3 regions of the Rothia sp. HMSC036D11 genome follow, and region 1 is predicted to be linked to each of the others. Evidence: predicted binding sites of a transcription regulator. Region 1 holds the regulator's gene; each other region holds the start of a gene.

Region 1 (3,282 bases):
CTGAGCTACTCACATTACCTTATTCAGTCAGAAAATCAATGAGCGACTCAACAGGTCCTAGCAGCGTAGGATCAAGATCGGAATAAGAGTCAACTCGGGAAAGAATACGTTTCCAGGCGTTTGCCACGTCTTCCTGGTTTTGATGTGGCTGTCCCAACCGACGTAGAATTCCTTTCTTCCAGTCCTCACCTCGAGGCACCTGCGGCCATGCCGGAATTCCGAGAACCTGCGGCTTGACGGCCTGCCAAATATCAATGAAAGGGTGCCCCACAATCTTAATATTTCCAGCAGCGCCGGGAACAGCTAAAGCCTCCGCCACAACACGTTCTTCCTTGGTGCCTTTCAGAAGATGATCCACAAGAATTCCAAGTCGTCGCTCTGGACCGGGGGAGAACTCTTTAACGGCAGTTGCTAAATCATCAACACCATGAAGGGGCTCGACCACAATACCTTCAACCCGCAGATCATGGCCCCACACTTTCTCGACGAGTTCCGCATCATGAAGCCCCTCAACCCAGATTCTGGATGCGCGCGCCACCCGTGCTGGAGCGTTTTCAACTGCTACTGAACCAGAACGAGAAATTTTGCGCCCTGAGGTCTTTCGTGGTGTTGGGGCAACAATCTCAACCGGTTCGCCCTCAAGAAAGTACCCGATTCCTAAAGGAAAATTTTTGACCCGTCCGTGAGCGTCTTCAAGCCCGAAAAATATTTCTCCACCAATACGTTCGGCATGCACTACTTCGCCAACCCACCCGTTAAGATCCTCAAGGACCATCCCGCGTTTTAGCTCGACCCGACGAGGAGGAGTAGGCCTGTTATTTATTGAGGCACGTGATAGATCTTGTGCACCCCAAGCGTATCGTTCACTCATATCTTGCATCCTTCGTACAACGGCACCACGGATATTGCCTGGTTTCCGCAGGTTAGCTTTTGGCAGAACCCATCCAATTCTAAAGTATTGATAACTCGCTTCTGGCGAAAGACTAGTACCGCTAGGGGTTACCCGGCTATGATAAAAGTAGTTTTTAGCACTCTCTCAACAAGAGTGCCAGATTATGCTTTTCCAGATTATTAACCACCGATAGGGTCGCAAGGAGTACCATGTCACACGAACGCCGCATGCGCATATTGCAGGCAATCGTTGAAGACTACGTGCGCACAGGCGAACCCATAGGTTCAAAGACGCTGGCACAGCGCCACCATCTTCAAGTATCCAGTGCCACGATACGCAATGATATGGCAGCTTTAGAAGAACAGGGGCTTTTGAGTGCACCGCACGCCAGCGCTGGGCGTATTCCTACAGAGCAGGGATACAGGTTCTTCGTCGATGCTCTAGCCGCGCCGCGTGCTCTCTCTGCAACCCAAGTTTCGGCGTTACGGCAAATTCTTGAAAGCGCACACAGCGTAGAAGACATGATTGAAGCCGCCACCCGAACACTTGCCCATCTCACGCATCAGGTGGCGCTTATCCAGTACCCAACACGTAACGCTGGAACTCTCTTGCATCTTGAGTTCGTACCCCTAGATTCACGCACGCTCTTAGCATTGCTTATCAGTGATCTTGGCACAATCCACCGGGTCACTGTGATACTGCCAGAGACTACAGCCTTATCGCATGATGAAACTGTGTCAGCTCTTGCAGCGATTAAAGAAAACCTGCTTAAAATGCTTCAGGGTTTACCTTTCGAAAACATAAGTGCATTGTTGCCAGAAGCGCATCATCCAGCGTTGCGAGGCCGCTCTCCGGAGCTCACCGAAGTTATCGTGGATCATCTGCGAGCACAGCCTTATTTTGAACGAGATATTCGCTTCGCGATCTCTGGCACCTCAAACCTAGCACGAAGTCACGACGACTTCTCGGCGAGCATAGCTCCCATTTTGGATGCGCTCGAAGAACAAGTTACGCTGCTTCGCGTGCTGTCTCACGCATCGGTTCAAGAAGCCGGGTACAGTGTAAGGATCGGTCACGAGAATACGGAGCAAGCGCTTCAAGGAGCTTCTATTGTCACTGGTGAATACGATTCACCCGTTGTAGTTTCATACGGCAAACAACATTTACCAGACAATGAAGGCGCCTTGGGGAAGCATACGGCAAAACTTGGCGTGGTGGGTCCAGTCCGCATGGATTACCGTGGTAACATTGCGGCGGTGAACGCGGTAGCTCGCTATCTAGGTCATGTCTTAGGCACACGAGCATCATGACATCAAGCGGGTAACTCCTCAGAGCCCCACAAATTTACAGATTTTATATTGACACCATACCCGGAGCACTCCGGTACGAAAAGGATAGAAGAAACACGTGAGCGATCACTACTCAACTCTTGGAGTCTCAAAGGACGCAAGCCCCGAAGAGATTAAAAAAGCGTACCGTAAAAAGGCGCGTCAACTGCACCCCGATGTTAACCCATCCGAAGAGGCAGCCGAGGAGTTCAAACGTGTAACCCTCGCCTATGAAGTACTCTCAGATAACGAGAAACGCCGTAATTACGACGCTACCGGCGACGAACAGGGTCGTGCAGGATTCCCTGGAGGCGCAGGAGGATTTGGCGGCTTCGGCTCAGGAAGTTTCGGGTTTCAAGATCTTTTCGATATGTTTACCGGAGGCGGTGGACAAAGCGGTCCCGCGTCCCGCGTACGCCAGGGACAAGACGCACTTATCAACGTCTCAATATCCCTCAAAGACGCAGTTTTTGGCGTCGAAAAGACTGTAGAGCTTAACACGGCCGTCACTTGTAAATCCTGTGAAGGTGAAGGAACAGCTCCCGGAACCCACCCCGAAACCTGTGAGACCTGTCATGGCCAGGGATTCATGCAGCGCCGTGTTCAATCCATCCTAGGAACCGTCATGCAGCAGGTAGAGTGCCCCAGCTGTCAGGGATATGGCACCGTCATCAAACACCGCTGCCCAGAATGCCACGGACAGGGCCGTGTGGGCGAAAAACTCCCGCTGACCTTCACCGTTCCCGCCGGTGTTAATGACGGAGCCCGCATACGTCTGCGAGGTAAAGGCGAAGCTGGACTCAATGGTGGTCCCAATGGCGATCTTTATATTGATCTCAACGTTAAGCGCGATAAATACTTTGTTCGCGATGGTGATAATCTCACCACAACGGTGAATATTCCTATGGTCGCAGCCGTTTTAGGAACCACCGTACCCTTAGAAACCTTCGATGGGGTTCAAGAGATCACCATCCCTGAAGGCGCACAAAGCGGCGACATCGTAACTTTGAACGGCTTAGGTGTTACCCGCCTTCACTCCGATAAACGCGGAGACCTACAGGT
Region 2 (3,282 bases), on a different contig from region 1:
CACGCCCACGCCACCGGCGAGCTTCGCCAGGCGTTCCTTGAGCTTTTCGCGATCCCACTCGGAATCGACGGCCTCGATCTCTCGGCGCAGCTGCTGCACACGGTCTTCAACCGCTTCCTTGCTGCCACCGCCGTCCACAATCGTGGTGGTGTTCTTGGTGACGGTCACGCGGCGCGCCGAACCGGTTTCTTCGAGAGTTGCCTGGGCCAGGTCGATACCCAGTTCGGGGGTAATCACGATGCTGCCGGTCAGAATGGCGAGATCCTGCATAATAGCCTTGCGGCGATCGCCGAACCCGGGAGCCTTAAGCGCCACAACGTCGAGAGTTCCGCGGAGCTTATTTACCACGAGGGTGGACAGTGCTTCACCATCAACGTCTTCGGCGATAATAGTCAGCGGTTTCTTCGCCTGTACGACCTTCTCCAGCAGAGGCATAATCTCGGCAACAGTGGAGATCTTACCCTGGTAGAGCAGAATGAGGCTATCTTCAAGAACCGCTTCGCCACGCTCGGCATCGGTCACGAACGAAGGCGAAAGGTAGCCCTTGTCGAACTGCATACCCTCGGTAATGTCAAGCTCAATCTCAGTGGAGGAGCCGTCCTCGATAGTAATGACGCCGTCCTGACCGACCTTCTCAAAAGCAGATGCCAAAAGCTCGCCGATCTGGTCGGACTGAGCCGAAATAGCGGCAACATGCGCAACTTCCGGACCCTGTACCTCGCGGGCGTCCTGAAGCAGACGCTCGGAGACCTTCTCAACGGCGGCCTCAATGCCACGTTTCACCTCCGCAGGTGCCGCACCGCTTGTTACGTTGCGCAGCCCCTCATTCACGAGTGCCTGCGCCAGCACGGTTGCGGTAGTCGTACCGTCACCGGCAACGTCGTTAGTCTTGGTGGCTACCTCTTTAGCGAGCTGCGCGCCCAAGTTTTCATAGGGGTCTTCAAGCTCAACTTCGCGGGCGATCGAGACACCATCATTCGTGATAACCGGTGCACCCCACTGTTTATCGAGCACAACATTGCGCCCGCGTGGGCCGAGGGTAACCTTGACCGCATCGGCGAGTTTATCGACGCCGGCCTGCAGGGACTTACGGGCGGCATCGTTGAATTCAAGCTGTTTAGCCATGAATATTCGCTACTCCTTGAGGGTTGTGAGCGTTCGATATCGTAGAAGGCGCACATGCGCCAAATCCAGGTCAGGTATAGCGGATGCGCCGCGCGAGAAACCGGCGGCGCATCCTGCATATATGCGAAGTTAGTCGACGATCGCCAGAACGTCACGAGCGGAGAGAATCAGGTATTCCTCGCCCTGGTACTTGACCTCGGTACCGCCATAGCGGGAGAACACGACTACGTCACCTTCGGCGATATCGACGGGAACGCGGTTGCCCTTATCGTCCACACGACCGGGACCCACGGCTACTACGCGAGCCTCCTGCGGCTTCTCCTTTGCAGTTTCGGGAATAACCAGACCGGATGCGGTGGTCTGCTCAGCCTGCTCTAGTTTGACAACTACTCGGTCTTCGAGGGGCTTAATAGCCATAGGTATGCTCCTTGTTAGTCAGCTTTTTAAGAATTTGTGAAGCGGTTTAGCCCTAGTGCCTGGGCGTTTAGCACTGCACCGCTTCGAGTGCTAAATTCAACTTTAGAATCCCGGCGGCACCCGGTCAAGAATGCGCGCCGTTTCGAGGGCGGCGTTTCGCGCACAGGATAATACGCGAGCGCCCCGTGAACCTGCTGCAGCCTCCAAACCTTCTGCATATGCTCATGCCACTACACTTAAGCCTATGGTTGATTTTGTGCCCCCGCCGCCGTTTGCATTGCCGCCCGAGCTGCCTTTTACCCGGCAGGCGTTAGATGCCGCGGATGCGCTTTTCCCCTATAGTCAAGAGCACTCGCTCGAACAGGTTACGCGGCTGCGGGCGCAGGGGTTCACGCCCGATGAAACCGCCAATATTCTCGGCCTTGTTAAGGCGCGCACTCGGGCGCTGTCAAAGTTCGGCGATAGGGCGCGCACTATGTTTTTGACCGAGCACGGCGCGCAGCAGGCGACTCGACCGGTTGTTGCTGCCGAGCACGCGGCCGTGTTTGCCCGTGCCGGGGTTCGCTCGGTTGCCGATCTGGGATGCGGTATTGGCGCGGATTCGTTGGAGTTCGCGCGCGCATCCTTAGCGACTGTTTCTGTGGAGCTTGACCCGTTGACGGCATCTTTTGCTGCCGCAAATCTGGCGGATTTTTCGGGTTCGCGGGTTGTGGTCGGTGATGTGACGAATTTTGATCCGGAGAGTTTTCGTGATGGCACCGGCGAGGCGGTACAAGGCATATGGCTTGATCCGGCCAGACGTGATCTGACCGGAGTTATAAAATCCCGTACAGAACGTATTTTTGATCCCGAAGCCTATTCTCCACCGCTTTCGTTCGTGGTGGATCTGGCCAAAACCGGTATGCCAATGGGTGTCAAACTTGGTCCGGGGATGCCGCATGAGGCTATTGCGCGCCCTGAGGATATTCGTAGTGAGGCGAACCCGCATCCGCGTGTCACGGCGCAGTGGGTTGAGCATGAGGACTCTCTCGTGGAGTTGGTGCTTTGGTTTAACGCTTTGGCTCAGGAGGGTGTTGCACGCACGGTCACGGTGCTGCGGCAGGAGGCGACGGGACAGGCTGAAGACAAGGGCCTGCGCATTCACAAAACCACGCTGAGTAGTCCCTATTCTGCGGAGCAAGTAACCCCTGTTGATGAAAAGCAAACCCGGTTCCCCTCCCCCGGTGAGTACCTCTATGAGCCTTCCGGCGCGGTAGTGCGGGCGCATCTGGTGCAGGAGTTAGCCCAAGAGCTTGGGGCGAACCTGATTGATCCGCACCTGGCGTACCTCACGGCGGTAGAAGCTGTTCAGAGTCCGCTGGCACAGTGTTATGAGGTTCTTGAGGAAATCCCGGTGCATGAGAAACAGCTCAAAAAGTGGGTGCGCGAGCGCGGTTTTACGGCTTTGACGATCAAGAAACGCGGCGTTGATCTGGTGCCCGAGAAATTGCGTGCGACCCTGCTGGCAGGCGGTGCGGGCAAGAAATCAGGTAAGAAGGCCGCGAAGAATCAGGGCTATAACCCGGCGACTTTAGTGTTTACGCGAGTGGGGTCTGGGCAGCAGGCACGGCGCATCGGGTGGCATGTGCGGCCTGTAGACTTTTCTGATGCAGCGCACGTCTCCAGCTCGGATACTAAGAATTCTGCGGTCTAGCGGGTTTATGAGGGTGACGCATCTGCAAAATTGCGATGACGGTGTGT
Region 3 (3,282 bases), on a different contig from region 1:
CTCATCGGACCACGAGCTTAGATCGCCGTGCTGCGCGGGCTCAATCCCCAAATCGTCGGAAAGTTCCCGGTAAATATTGATGAGCGATTTCGGCAGGGGCATATCCCGCTGCACCGAGAACGAAAGCCCCATCGCGTTCCCGGGGGTGGGGTAGGGGTCTTGCCCCACGATCAGCACCTTGACCTCGTTCATGGGGCGTGAGAATGTGCGGAAAATATTCTGACCTGTGGGAAAAGTTCGGTGTCCCGCCGCGTGTTCGGTGCGTAAAAACTCGCCCATGGCGTGGATTTTATCTTCGACGGGCGCGAGGGCCTGCGCCCAGTCTTCGCTCATAATGTCGGTCAGCGGCGGGTTCGTCATGAAAATACTCCCTGAGAAAATTTGACTCTAATAACACGGTGACTTCAACCAACATACTCTAAAGTGTTCATGTAGACCACCTATGTTCGTCAGGAATCCAGATGCCGATACCTTCTTCGGAAACCCCCGAACCTTCGCCTGCTGGCGGCTCCGAAGCAGCCGAACCCGCAGCGGCAGTCCCCGCCGATAGCTCTGAAACCGGCCCCACAACACAGCCTGCGTCTTCTGCCCCCGGCACTTCTGAGACCCGCGAAACCGGCGGAAAAACTGAGAACACGCGAAAATCCGCCCTCACCGATTTAGAGCGTGCCATGATCGCCCTGGAAAAACGGCACTGGAAGTATCAGGGCACCAAAGAGAAGGCGATTACCGCGCTCGGGCTCACCCCGATCGCCTACTACCAGAAGCTCAACACGATGATCGATAGCCAGCGTGTGATCGCCGCCGAACCCATCCTGATGCACCGCCTGCGCGAGGTTCGCGACCGCAGCTAGAGGCAGCCGCACTGATGTGTGCATGAGCGCACGCTGTTCTGAACAGGACGGATAAAGCCCCATACGGTACCCTGTAAGAGAGAGCTTTGGCAGGGCTCCACCGCGCAGAGCGGTACATCTATTACTCAACCTAGGGAAGTCATGAGCCAATACCCGCACGATGAATTCGACGACATCGACGAGAATACCGCCCGCCGTGGAACATACCGCGGTGTGATTGACGACCCTTCCAAGAGCCCCAAAGGCATTATTCCCGTTGTCGTCGCCGGTATTTTATCGCTCGTGATTGGCGGCGCCATGTACATTAACCACCCGCGCAGCAGCTCGCCCGAGGCCGCCGCACGTGCCAAGAGCTACAGTGCCCCCGCCTCGCCTTCGGAATCATCGTCGCCCTCTGCCTCGGCATCCGAGCAGGCTAAGGATGCGAACGTGGCGGTCTATAATGCATCCGCACCCGGCGGGTCTGCGGCCAAGGCAAGCGCCGCGCTTGAGGGTTACACGATTACCGAAACCGCAAACTGGTCGGGCACCCCGCCGCAGTCCAGCACGGTCTACTACAAGGACGAGGCTAAGAAGTCGCAGGCCGAAGCTATTGCGAAAACCCTGAACATCACGACGGTTCAGGAGAGTTCAGACACCTCGATTCTGGGCGAGAACGATATTGTGGTGGTGCTCGCCACCGACTACAGCTAACGGTATCAATCGGCTTGAGACCGCGGTTTGCGGTGCCGCTTATCATCCCCGCTAGTTTCGGACACGTTCTATGAGCCTTATGCGCTCGCACATAACATCGCCTGGTGCTCGAAACTGGTGTTTCCGCTCTGGGCATTCGCACGCGAAGCCGTACCCGTTCACCCCATCGCGGCTTTTCGCGCGCCTCAAGAATGCGCTGAGGGCGATTAAGCTAAATTCGGTGCTCAAAATGTTTGCCCTCGGGCGCACCAAGTGCCAAAATTGTTTTTAGCACTCGGCGCCTTCAGGTGCTAAAACCGGTGTCGAAATCTGCTTCGGCAGACCGGAAAACCTGAGCGCTCCATTCGATACGTCCAGGAGGGATATCGCCACATGGCAAAACTTATTGCTTTTGATGAAGAAGCTCGCCGCGGTCTAGAGCGCGGACTGAACACTCTAGCCGATGCCGTTAAGGTAACTCTTGGCCCCCGTGGCCGCAACGTCGTGCTTGAGAAGTCGTGGGGCGCACCCACGATCACCAACGACGGTGTTTCCATCGCCAAAGAGATCGAGCTTGAAGACCCCTATGAAAAGATTGGCGCCGAACTCGTCAAAGAGGTAGCCAAGAAGACCGACGATATCGCAGGTGACGGTACCACCACCGCAACCGTGCTCGCTCAGGCGCTCGTGCGTGAGGGCCTGCGCAACGTGGCTGCTGGTGCTGACCCGCTGAGCCTCAAGCGCGGTATTGAGAAGGCTGTTGAGGAGGTCACCAAGACTCTGCTCGACTCCGCGAAAGAGGTTGAGACTGAGGAAGAGATCGCGGCAACCGCATCCATCTCTGCGGGCGATCAGGAGATCGGTAAGCTGATTGCTCAGGCTATGGAGAAGGTCGGCAAGGAAGGCGTGATTACCGTTGAGGAATCCAACACCTTCGGCCTGCATCTGGAACTCACCGAGGGTATGCGCTTCGATAAGGGCTTCCTCTCCGGCTACTTCGTGACCGACCCCGAGCGTCAGGAAGCCGTGCTGGAAGACCCCTACATCCTGGTGGTCAACCAGAAGATCTCGAACGTGAAAGATCTGGTTCCCGTTCTTGAGAAGGTCATGCAGTCCGGCAAGCCGCTGCTGATTATCGCCGAGGATGTTGAGGGCGAGGCTCTGGCACTGCTCGTGCTGAACAAGATGCGCGGCTCCATCAAGTCCGTTGCCGTGAAGGCACCCGGTTTCGGTGACCGTCGCAAGGCTATGATGGCTGATATTGCGATCCTCACCGGCGGCCAGGTTATTACCGAAGAGGTTGGCCTGTCTCTGGATACTGCAACCCTTGAGATGCTGGGTAAGGCACGCAAGGTTGTTGTCACCAAGGATGAGACCACCATTATTGAGGGCGCTGGCGACGCCGCCGCACTTGAGGGCCGCGTGGCACAGATTCGCGCCGAGATCGCAAACTCCGATTCCGACTACGACCGCGAGAAGCTGCAGGAGCGCCTAGCAAAGCTCGCCGGTGGTGTGGCTGTGCTCAAGGCTGGCGCGGCAACCGAGGTTGAGCTGAAGGAACGCAAGCACCGCATTGAGGATGCTGTGCGCAACGCAAAGGCAGCCGTTGAAGAGGGTATCGTCCCCGGCGGCGGCGTGGCACTGATTCAGGCGGGCGCGAAGGTCTTCGATAAGCTCGACCTGAAGGGTGACGAGGCAACCGGCGCAAACATCGTGCGCGTGGCTATCGATGCGCCGCTGAAGCAGATCGCAACGA

What was found. The regulator HrcA, encoded in region 1, represses chaperone genes, less so after heat shock. The targets are predictions, from matches to a motif close to TTNGCACTCGNNNNNNNCGAGTGCNAA.
Region 2: a site for HrcA is predicted at 1,610-1,636, ahead of groES (co-chaperone GroES). Genes of this name have one in related genera too.
Region 3: a site for HrcA is predicted at 1,815-1,841, ahead of groL (chaperonin GroEL). Genes of this name have one in related genera too.

What each region holds. Positions count from the first base shown of each region.
Region 1 covers NZ_KV815315.1:163,492-166,773, forward strand. The annotation lists gene HMPREF2958_RS08890 (DUF3097 family protein) at 20-871, opposite strand; gene hrcA (heat-inducible transcriptional repressor HrcA) at 1,102-2,202, shown strand; gene dnaJ (molecular chaperone DnaJ) at 2,300-3,282, shown strand, end outside.
Region 2 covers NZ_KV815312.1:121,027-124,308, reverse strand. The annotation lists gene groL (chaperonin GroEL) at 1-1,125, opposite strand, end outside; gene groES (co-chaperone GroES) at 1,255-1,542, opposite strand; gene HMPREF2958_RS07810 (THUMP-like domain-containing protein) at 1,673-3,235, shown strand.
Region 3 covers NZ_KV815278.1:254,243-257,524, forward strand. The annotation lists gene HMPREF2958_RS03325 (uracil-DNA glycosylase) at 1-360, opposite strand, end outside; gene HMPREF2958_RS03330 (DUF3263 domain-containing protein) at 462-854, shown strand; gene HMPREF2958_RS03335 (LytR C-terminal domain-containing protein) at 996-1,547, shown strand; gene groL (chaperonin GroEL) at 1,920-3,282, shown strand, end outside.